3 regions of the Solibacillus sp. FSL H8-0523 genome follow, and region 1 is predicted to be linked to each of the others. Evidence: riboswitches for the same ligand, from Rfam matches in the RefSeq annotation. Region 1 holds a riboswitch; each other region holds the start of a gene.

Region 1 (3,654 bases):
GAGTTTTAGTCTACTAGAAAAAGCATTTACTAAAGGAAAGCAACCAATTAAAACGACGTAGGAGGTGCGCACGATGGACATGATTAACTGGCAGTTTTTATTTAATACATTTTTTGTGGCATTAAGTGGCGTGCCGATTGCGTTGCTCGTAACGGTTGTTTCACTTTTCATTGCGGTTCCACTAGGCTTTTTATTAGCACTGGCACGTGTCTATGAGATACCAGTCATTAATTTCTTTGCCAAAATTTACATTTCATTTGTCCGCGGCACACCAGTGATTATTCAAATTTTTATTTTATATGCAACGATTCCATTACTATTAAATGGCCTGTTTGAAAAATATAACATCGATTATCCGATCTATGATGTGAATCCGCTCTGGTATGCGTTTATTATTTTCTCATTTAACACAGCGGCAGTTTTAATCGAAGTATTTCGTTCGGCACTGCAAACAGTTCCAAAAGGGCAAATTGAAGCAGCACAATCGGTTGGTTTAACGACAGCGCAAGCGTATCGCCGCATCATTATTCCGCAAGCCCTTGTATCAGCCATGCCAAATCTTTGTACCGCGACCATTAATTTAATCAAAGCAACGTCACTTGGGTATGCGATTTCGTTACAGGAAATCACGTTAAAAGCAAAGGTAGAAGCAAACTTCGGTTATAACTATTTAGAGGCGTATATTGATATTTTTCTTGTCTATTTAATTGTATGTATGACCGTAGAGTATTTATTTAAATGGTCTGAAAAACGCTTAAGTCGTTACAAATTGGCTACGGTATAAGGAGGATAAACCATGTTAGATATTCAAAATGTGCATAAAACATTTGGTAAAAACGAAATATTAAAGGGCGTTAATTTAACGATTGCAAAAGGCGATGTTGTGGTAGTCCTGGGTCCAAGTGGGTCAGGGAAAACGACGCTTCTACGCTGCATTAACTTTTTAGAGCGCGCGGATGAAGGAACGGCGAATTTTGACGACATTGAAGTCGATTTACACAAGGCGTCGAAAAAGGACATTTTAGCAATCCGCAAAAAAACAGCATTCGTTTTTCAAAATTACAACTTATTTAATAATAAAACCGCACTTGAAAATGTCGCGGAAGGACTCATCATTGGGCGTGGTATGAAAAAAGAAGCAGCCTATACCATTTCTAAACAAGCGCTGGATAAAGTAGGCCTAACGGAAAAATATGATTCGTACCCAAGTCAATTATCGGGTGGCCAGCAACAGCGAGTAGGCATTGCGCGCGCAGTCGCATTAAATCCAGACATCATCTTATTTGATGAACCGACATCCGCGCTAGATCCAGAGCTCGTTGGAGAAGTGCTTGGAGTGATGAAGGATATTGCGAAGGAAGGCACGACAATGCTCGTTGTCACACATGAAATGTCCTTTGCAAAAGACGTAGCAAATCGCGTCATCTTCATGGATGGTGGAAATGTCATCGAAGAAGGTTCGCCACATGAAATTTTTGTACAGCCAAAAGAAGAACGCACGAAGCAGTTTTTACGCCGCGTAATACCAGACGATTATACGTACCATATTTGATCGATTTGGTAGAATTATCTGAAAATTTAATCGTACCTGCATACAAAAATGCTTTTTTCCGCTATAATAAAAGATATCAATTTCATATGGATTGTAAAGGTTCTTATTTCACAAGTAAGAAGTAAAAGGGAAATCGGTTCAAATCCGATGCGGTCCCGCCACTGTAAATGCGAGTTTTTAGCATAAAGCCACTGTTCACACGGGAAGGCGCTACAAAACGTTTCAGCATAAGCCAGGAGACCTGCCTTTATAATGCCCAACGAGTAACCTACGAGGATAGGATGTGGCGGATAAATTCTTTTTACATTGAATGTTATTTGCATGCACAAAGCTTCCTTCTCTCTATGAGTGGGAGGCTTTTTCTTTTGTGAAATAATAACTAAAAAGAGCCTATGAAACAAGAAGCATCAGGTTTTTATAATCTAAGGAGGCAATTTCAACATGAAAAAATGGCAGGTACTTTCTTCAGCAGCATTATTAACGTTAACATTAGCAGCATGCGGTGCGGAGGAAGAAGCAGCAGACAAATCGACAGCAACAAATAGCGCAGAAACGACAGAAACAGCGCAATTTCCACTTACACAAACAGACGCACTAGGCAAAGAGATTACAATCGAAAAAGCACCAGAGCGTATTATTTCACTCATTCCATCAAATACAGAAATTTTATTTGGCTTAGGCATAGATGAGCAAATTATTGCGGTAAATGATAACGACAATTATCCAGAAGCAGCACTTGCGAAAGAAAAAGTCGGTGGCATGGAGTTTAACCTAGAGCAAATCATCGCCCTACAGCCAGACTTAGTATTAGCGCATGAATCTAACTTATATAGTTTTAACGAAGAAGCGATTGCTCAGCTTGAAGCGATTGGTATTACGGTATTTGTCGTAAAAGATGCCAAAACATTTGAAGAAACGTATACAACGATTGAAAAAATTGGCCAGATGACAAATAAAGTACAACAAGCAGCCGATATGATCACTTCGATTAAAACGGGCATCGATGAAATTGAGGTCAAAGTGGCGGACCTGGAAGAAAAATCAGTATTTATTGTCGTGGGGACAGCACCAGATCTTTATGCAGCAGGTCAGGAAACATTTATTAATGAAATGCTTGAAGTGTTAGACGTAGAAAATGCGGTACCAGAACTAGGATGGCCAATGTACAGCACAGAGCAATTCGTAGCAAGTAACCCGGATGCAATTTTAGTGACCTATGAAAGCGACATCGAAGCGATTCAAACAAATGACGCGTATTCCGAAATGGATGCGGTGAAAAATGACCAAGTGAAGCTAGTTGACGGAGATACGACAAGTCGTCAAGGCCCACGTATTGTGGAAGGTATTGAATCATTAGCGGAAGCCATTTATCCAGAGGCATTTAATGAGTAAAAAATATTCAATCGCGTATATAGCGTCGATTGGATTGCTTTTAAGTAGCATATGGATTGGCATTTCGTTTGGCTCGGTTCATATTCCACTGTCTACATTATGGGATCAAACAACAGACCCCGTCGCCTATAGTATTTTATGGAAAATTCGGATGCCGCGCGTCGTTCTCGCAGCACTGATTGGCGCATCTCTCGCCATTGCGGGGGCTGCGTTCCAAGGGCTACTGAAAAACCCATTAGCCGACCCGTATACACTCGGCGTCTCTTCAGGAGCTTCGGTAGGGGCGGTCATGACGATCTTTTTAGGTATTTCCTTACCAGTACTCGGTGCTTTTACGTTACCCGTTTTTAGTATGCTCGGTGCAGCAATTACAATGGTTGTTGTATTAGCATTTGCAAGACTCGTCGACCGTACAATGAAAATGGAAACACTTATTTTAACGGGGATTATTTTCAGCTCGTTTTTAGGTGCGTGTATTTCATTAATGGTCGCATTAACGGGCGAGCAGCTACGCGAAATTATCGGCTGGCTGCTTGGCAGTGTATCAATGCGCGGATGGCCATATGTGCGCATGGTGTTACCGTTTATGATCATCGGTGCTGTGATTATTTGGTTAAATCGCCGTGAGTTAAACGCCATGATTTACGGGGAAGAACGTGCACAGTATTTAGGGGTAAACGTGAAGCGCAGTAAATATATGATTTTAGCAG
Region 2 (3,654 bases), 1.0 Mb from region 1:
AATATAAAGCCAAAATGGTGTGCGTTTTGCTCGAGCCATTTGCCCTCATCTACGTTTTCCATTTTTCCAGCCGTTGACCCGATATCGAGTGAAAGCCCGGTTTGGTGCTCGCTATAACCAGAAGGCAGGGCGTAGGCAGCGCCGTTTTCCTCGTATAACTGTTGCTGTAATTTTCCGCTGCGATATGCGCTGTTGATGATAAAATGCTCCATCCCATCATTTGCGGCTGCTTCAAATAGTGCTTTTAGTGGCTGGATAGCTTGCTTTTCTAATAAAAACTTTGAATCGACGATCACGTTAGCGCCAATGTCAGTTGGAATTTGCGCTAAATTCGTCGGATCTTGCTGTAGCTTAATATCGCGGTTAACTAAGATTAAGTCCCCGTTTGAAATCGTATGCTGCTCGAGCGAAATTTGCTGTGGTAAGTCAGGTGCTGCAGTTTCCTTATTGAATAAAAATTGATAGCCAATGATGGCTAGAATGATTGCTAGGATAAGTTTTTTCATATGTATGCTCCTTTGATTTAAGTTTAATAGGTAAACCTTAAGTTTCACTGAGTATAAATCTTAAGAATTTCTGAAGATGAAATGAGACGTACGTGCAAAATCACTAACCCTCCACTTATACACCAGCCAGATTTCATTTGTTACACTACTATTTTTAGGAGGTAACGACATGAACGAACAAAGCTATTTAACCCATACAATTACCAGTTTACGCGCGGTATATGAGCGTTTAACCGCTAATATTACCGAAAAAGACGCAAACTATAAGGATTTACAAGAATATATGATCGATTACAAGGCCGAGCTCGATAAATTTGAAGTTTACGATTACCAGCAAACGCTTAGCATGATTGATAAACAGGGCTTTCGTCAAGTGATGGAGCGCGAACAGGTGAAAAAGTTAATCGATTCACCGTACTTTGGAAATTTTGATTTTCAGTACGTAGGTGATGGCGAAGCAGAGCGCTTTTACGTTGGGCGTTTTGGGTTCCGTGAGCCAGACGGGACGACACTGATCTATGATTGGCGCGCACCGGTTTGTAATATGTATTACGAATTTGAGTTGGGCGAGGCTTATTATGAGGCGATGGACAAGCGTTTTGACGGAGAAATAACGGGCAAGCGCCAGATTAAAATTGAAAGCGGACAATTGCAGTACGCACTGGAAAGCTCACTGACGATTCAAGATGAAGTATTGCAGCAAACCTTAAACAAGCAGTCCACGGAAAAAATGAAAACCATTGTTACATCGATTCAGCGCGAGCAAAACCAAATTGTGCGTCATGAAGCAGCGCATACATTGGTTATTCAAGGGGTTGCTGGATCTGGTAAAACCGCGGTGGCGCTGCACAGAATCGCTTACTTTTTATACAAATTCCGCGATACGTTGCGTCCTGAACGTATTTTTATTTTGTCTCCGAATAAGGTGTTTGGTGACTATATTTCAAGACAAGATAAAAAGAGCCCATAACGACCTCGTGTAATGTTAGTTAACTACACCAAGTATCAGAGAAAAAAACAGCGGTAATATTAATTGAAAATACAAATAAATGCTAGTAAAACAATAATTCGTCTAGAATTTTAATATTTTCCTAGTACAGAAATATTTTTATGTTACACTGTTACGTAAATGAATATGAATTGCAGGATTAAGGTGCTCGAAATTGAGCTTAATAGGGAATTCGGTGCAATACCGAAGCTGTTTCCGCAACTGTAAGTGTGAAAGAATGTGCAAATGATGCCACTGTCGAACGAGGAAAAATGCCTCAATTAGATGGGAAGGCTTGCACAGGATACACGAGCCAGGAGACCTACCTTTGTCTGATCGTATTAACTCTCTTCGGAATAAGGAGAATGTACGGCAAATAGATGAACAGGTATGTGTATATCTTTTTTTCTGTTTTCCGCCATTTCTCAACTTCGAGAAATGGTTTTTTTGTTGTATGGGTTAATCGCAACTTATTCATAAAAATTTTTTAGGGGGATTTTCAAGTGGGATTTTGGAAAAAGTGGTTGAATATCGCTTTAACCGCAGTGCTAATGCTGACGTTGCTAACACCAGCAACAGCGACGATAGCAAATGCAGAAGAACTCAATACAACTGCTGAGCAAACAGAGAATTTACTGGCAGTACAAGTTGAAATTGACGGACTTGATAAAAAAATAGTCGAATCAACAACAACGAACATAGCAGAGGGTACTAAGGCAATCGATGCAGTGAAGCAAGTACTAGACAACGCTAAAATTGCTTATGAAGTACTTGATGGCGACTATGGTCCATACATTAAATCCATTGAGGGCTTAGCTGCAGGTAAGTTTAATGGCTGGGATGGCTGGATGTATACGGTGAATGGACAAGCACCATCTGTAGGCTTAGGCGCTTATCCATTAGCAGCAAATGATGTGCTAAAGGTGTATTACAGCAAATATCCTGTATTATCGGCTGTAACAACTGAGAGCAACGGACAGCAAGCAGTAACACTAAATTTAGTTGGTGATCATTTTTCAGCTAGAGAGCTGGTTACCGCTTTAGAAAACTGGGAAGTACCAGCAGAAGTAACCTTACAAAGTGTTATCAGATACAGCAATGAAAAAGTGACACTTAAAATTCAAGCAAACCCAGGTACGTACACAATTAAAGCGCTAGCGCCTACATTAACAAGTGCGCAACAAGCAGAAGTAACAATTGAAGTGAAAGATGCCGTAGCAGAAACTGTTCGATTAATCGAGGCATTACCTACAATTGAAGAACTGAGTGAAACAAACAAGCTGGCTTTAAAAGCAGCACGTGCAGCATTTGATGCACTAACAGCAGAGCAACAAGCACTTGTTACAAATAGTAATGAGCTAATTGAAAAAGAAAATACTTTTAAAACACTGAATGCTGTAACGGTAACAGTAAATGTTCGTGTTGAGGGTATTAAAGATACAACATTAAACGTAAAAAACTTTGTGGCTCATGGTGACGGAGAAGTTACGGCAGCAGGTGCGACCTTACAAGTATTAGAAGCAAATAAGATTCCAACAGATTACAGCACTTCTACAGGCTATTTCAAATCGATTAACAATGATGGCGAACGAGCGCTTGGTGATGGTAGTGGCTGGATGTACAAAGTAAATGGCGTCTATCCGGATGTCTATGGAAATGGTTATGTATTAAAAGACGGTGATGAAATTGTTTGGGAATTCATCAACTCATTTTCTGTAAGAGAAAATTATGATTATAATGGCGTCACATATATGTATTCTGGTGCAGACACAGTGGACGTCATTACGTTTAATCCGATTATCGAAATGTCACAAACGGTACAAGCTGGGCAAGATGTGACGATTAAAGTGACAGGTAACTATAATACAATCGATTACATGTTCGAAAAAAAATCGGGTCCTCATGCAGTTGCCTTAGAGGATGTATCGATTGAGTACAACGGCAAAGTGTACAAAACGGTCAAGCATGAAGAGACGATTGATGATGAAACAGTCGTTTACGGAAAAGCAGTTATTCCAGCTGAAGACGTCGTTCCAGGTACATTTGAACTTCGCTTTACAAAAGATTTACCAGGTACGATTAAAGATGCAAGTGGAAAAGACAAAGTATTAGAATCCTTCCCACGTATCTTACGCACATACAAAACTTTAGAGGTTTTAG
Region 3 (3,654 bases), 2.1 Mb from region 1:
TTTGTGTTTCATTATCAACGTTTGAAGTTGATAATTTGAAAGCTTTGACCGCCCATTGTAAATAATCGGCCCAGTTTTCTTTACGTAGTGGTAAGCCTTCTCGTAAAGCTGGCTCATCAACCTGAATAATGCGAATTCCGGCATCTTCAAGCGCCGCTACTTCTTTACGTAGGGCAAGTGCAATTTGATTGGCTACATCCGCGCGTGAAATATCGTCACGGACAAATGACCAGTTTAAAATTGTCACGGGACCTGTTAGCATTCCTTTTACATATTTCGATGTTTTCGATTGTGCAAATACTGCTTCTTTTACAGTCATCGGAGCTGTCCAGTCCACATCACCAAAGATGATTGGTGGTTTTACACAACGAGAGCCGTATGACACAACCCAAGCATTTTTCGTAAATGCAAAGCCTTCAAGTTTTTCGCCGAAATATTCCACCATGTCTGTACGCTCGAATTCACCATGTACTAAAACATCTAACCCTAATTGCTCTTGAATGTGAATCCATCGTGTTGTTTCTTCATTTAATTTTTCTTCATATGCTTCATCTGATAGATTACCTTTACGCCAAGCCGCGCGCCACGCTTTTACTTCTCTTGACTGCGGGAAGCTACCTATTGTTGTCGTTGGGAACAATGGTAAATTTAATGCTCGCTGCTGCAAGGCTAAACGTTCTTCAAATGCTAATGGACGATGGAAATCCTGATTCGTTAATTGCTTGAGCTCATTTGCTACCTTTGCATTATTGCGACTGACATCGGTTTGTAGTGCCTCGATTGCCTTCATACTCGCTGAAACAGCTGATGGATTCGGCCATACACCCGTTTCAATATACTCGGTAATCTGTACAATTTCCGGAATTTTTTCATCACTAAACGCTAGCGCATTTTTTAATACGGGCTGTAAGGTAACCTCCACCTTCGTTGTAACTGGACAATGTTGTAAACTACAAGACGATTGAATCCAAATTTCATTATTTGGAATATAATACTGAATCGCTTGTACAAATTGTGCCTGTTCCATTAAATTCGTGCGCCAAATATCACGACCATTAATTAAGCCAATCGCTAATACTTTATCTTGTGGGAAGCCATAGTGACGAATCGCTTGAATATTTCCCTTTTTACCATGAACAAAATCTAAACCAAAACCGGCAACAGGTAGCTTTATCAGGCGTTCATAGTTGGATAACGCTTCAAAATACGTTGTCAGGATTATGTTCGCTGTCGTCGCCTCATCCAGTTGCTTATAAATTTCTTCTACTAGGCGTATGTCTTCTTCTGTTAATTCTAGTGTTAATGCAGGCTCTTCTATTTGCACAGAACTTGCACCAGCTTCTGCTAACTGCTGGATTAACGTACTATATAGAGGTACTAGCTGAATCATAAAGCTAGCTAATTGTTTTTCATCGTACCCTTTTGTTAATTTTGCAAATGTGTACGGTCCGATTAAGGTTGCTTTTAGCTCGATACCCGTCACTTCTTTTGCTTCGTTTAACCAATCAACGTAAATGTTATGATTTAATTGCAATTTCGCGTCGTTATATTCAGGTACGATATAGTGATAGTTTGTATTGAACCATTTTGTCATTTCTGATGCAACCGTATCATCATTACCACGCGCCATTGCGTAATATGTTGTTAAAGTTTTGGCTCCTTCAATATGTTGATAACGTTCCGGTATCATGTTAAATAAAAAGGCTAAATCTAACATACGATCGTAATAGGTAAAATCCCCGACTGTTATTTGTGTTAATCCTAGCGCTTCTTGCTTTTTAATCGATGCTTTACGTAAGTTGGCAAATTCTAGTTGTAATTCCCGTTCTGATAGCTCCTGCTTCCAAAAACGTTCCACAATCTTTTTCCATTCACGATTTTCCCCAATATACGGATAACCAACTACTGCTGCTTTTACACTCACTTTCATCAACCTCCAAATTGTCGTTTACATAACCAAATAAAAAACCACTATTTCACATGAGAAATAGCGGTGGAAGTTTTGATGCATCAACAAATAAGCAAACGATTAGGTTCACTGTATCTCGCACAAAACACCACTTATCTCCTCGTAAGCTTTTGGTGTGTACTAGGAAATAGGCAGGTCTCCTGACTTATCATCAACATTTGTTAACAGCCTTCCCAGTCACCCAGTGGCGTTTGTTAAAAAACTCCGAATTACAGTTGCGGGACAGTGATGGAATTGCACCATGCTTCCCTTTTCAGCTTGCTCTCACAAGCACCTATTCTTAACACGTTATGTAATTGACACTAACTATAGCATAACTTGTTCTATTGATAATCTATTTTTCTGAAAATTATTATATTTTAGGGAAATGAAGCAATATTCGTTTCCAAGCGAGATTTATTGTACAAGTTCATCCCAACTTTTAAACTTTTTCTTGATAATTTATTTTGGTTACGGCACTATAAATACAGAACATTTTTAGCAAAAGGTACGTCTAAAATTTAGTAACATAATTGGCAAGTCACTTGCATTACAACTAACATGGGAGGTTTTTTATGTACGATGTTTGTATTATAGGTGGCGGTCCTGCTGGTATGTATAGTGCGTTTTACTGTGCATCACGTGGATTAAACACCTTACTTTTAGAGGGCAATAAAAAATTAGGCGGACGGCTACATTATTATTTAGATATGCCGATTTATGACCTACCTGGACAGTACGGGATTACTGCCGAGGAATACTTACGAAATTTAGAACGACAATTACATATTAGCTCGGCACAAATTCTGTTAAATGAGCGTGTGCGGCATGTACATTTTGACCAGCACTTTACGGTTCAAACGACTTCGAATACTTATGAAGCAAAAACGATCATCAACGCAACGGGTACGGGCTATATTCAGCACAAAAAATTACAAAGTGAATCCATCACAGCAGCAGCGCTCCCGCACATTAGCTATTCTTTACCCGCTAATTTTGAAAGCACTGAAAAAATTGCCATTATCGGACACACTCCGATGGCAATCGATTGGGCCATCCAGTTAAAAAAGCGCGGTGTCGACGTGTTACTGATCGAATCCCAATCAATTCAGCTACAGCCCATTTTAATGGATGCGATACAGGCACTTCAAATTCCAATACGTTCCTTGCAGCACACTCAAATTGATTATCACTTAAGTACCTTTAGCATCAATGACGAACCGTTCTCGCATGTTTTCTGTCATATTGGCACGACAAAAGAGAGCTTCACGCTCCCTTGCCGCGTCGTACAAAAAGATAATAGTTACACGTCGTTAGCTGGCTATTTTATCGCTGGGGATGCCCGTTTTGAACAAGATAAGCTCAAGCTGATCCACGGTGCAACACACGATGCCATGCAGGCCAGTAACGCAGCTTATTTATATTTAAAACCGAATGACACGTACCAGCCAATAGTTTCAACACATCATCCGATTTTTAAAGATTGGAATAGACACTAGAAAAGTTACGGGTTCTCCGACCAAACTTTGAAAAGCGGCGTCCGGAAATTACTTTCCAGACACCGCTTTATCTTTATGCTTGTTGCACTTTATTCGTAAATCGTGGATGTGCCCATAATTCACGCCATTTCATGAATGATGCTATGACAATGATTAATCCTAGTGTTAACATAATTACCGATAACACACCGTTTAACACATTGTAGC

Evidence for each region. A riboswitch is a leader RNA that binds a small molecule or an ion and turns the genes downstream of it on or off. The one in region 1 is predicted to bind cobalamin.
Region 2: it holds a riboswitch for cobalamin, as region 1 does, so the genes downstream of both, NSQ62_RS07010 (DUF4430 domain-containing protein) here and NSQ62_RS02240 (ABC transporter substrate-binding protein) in region 1, are expected to answer to the same signal.
Region 3: it holds a riboswitch for cobalamin, as region 1 does, so the genes downstream of both, metE (5-methyltetrahydropteroyltriglutamate--homocysteine S-methyltransferase) here and NSQ62_RS02240 (ABC transporter substrate-binding protein) in region 1, are expected to answer to the same signal.

Annotation. Positions count from the first base shown of each region.
Region 1 covers NZ_CP150291.1:452,916-456,569, forward strand. The annotation lists gene NSQ62_RS02225 (amino acid ABC transporter permease) at 1-61, shown strand, start outside; gene NSQ62_RS02230 (amino acid ABC transporter permease) at 74-784, shown strand; gene NSQ62_RS02235 (amino acid ABC transporter ATP-binding protein) at 797-1,552, shown strand; cobalamin riboswitch at 1,633-1,816, shown strand; gene NSQ62_RS02240 (ABC transporter substrate-binding protein) at 1,994-2,944, shown strand; gene NSQ62_RS02245 (iron ABC transporter permease) at 2,937-3,654, shown strand, end outside.
Region 2 covers NZ_CP150291.1:1,466,912-1,470,565, forward strand. The annotation lists gene NSQ62_RS07000 (M15 family metallopeptidase) at 1-506, opposite strand, end outside; gene NSQ62_RS07005 (UvrD-helicase domain-containing protein) at 676-1,476, shown strand; cobalamin riboswitch at 1,641-1,839, shown strand; gene NSQ62_RS07010 (DUF4430 domain-containing protein) at 1,998-3,654, shown strand, end outside.
Region 3 covers NZ_CP150291.1:2,525,057-2,528,710, forward strand. The annotation lists gene metE (5-methyltetrahydropteroyltriglutamate--homocysteine S-methyltransferase) at 1-1,930, opposite strand, end outside; cobalamin riboswitch at 2,082-2,262, opposite strand; gene NSQ62_RS12600 (NAD(P)/FAD-dependent oxidoreductase) at 2,524-3,447, shown strand; gene NSQ62_RS12605 (carbon starvation protein A) at 3,521-3,654, opposite strand, start outside.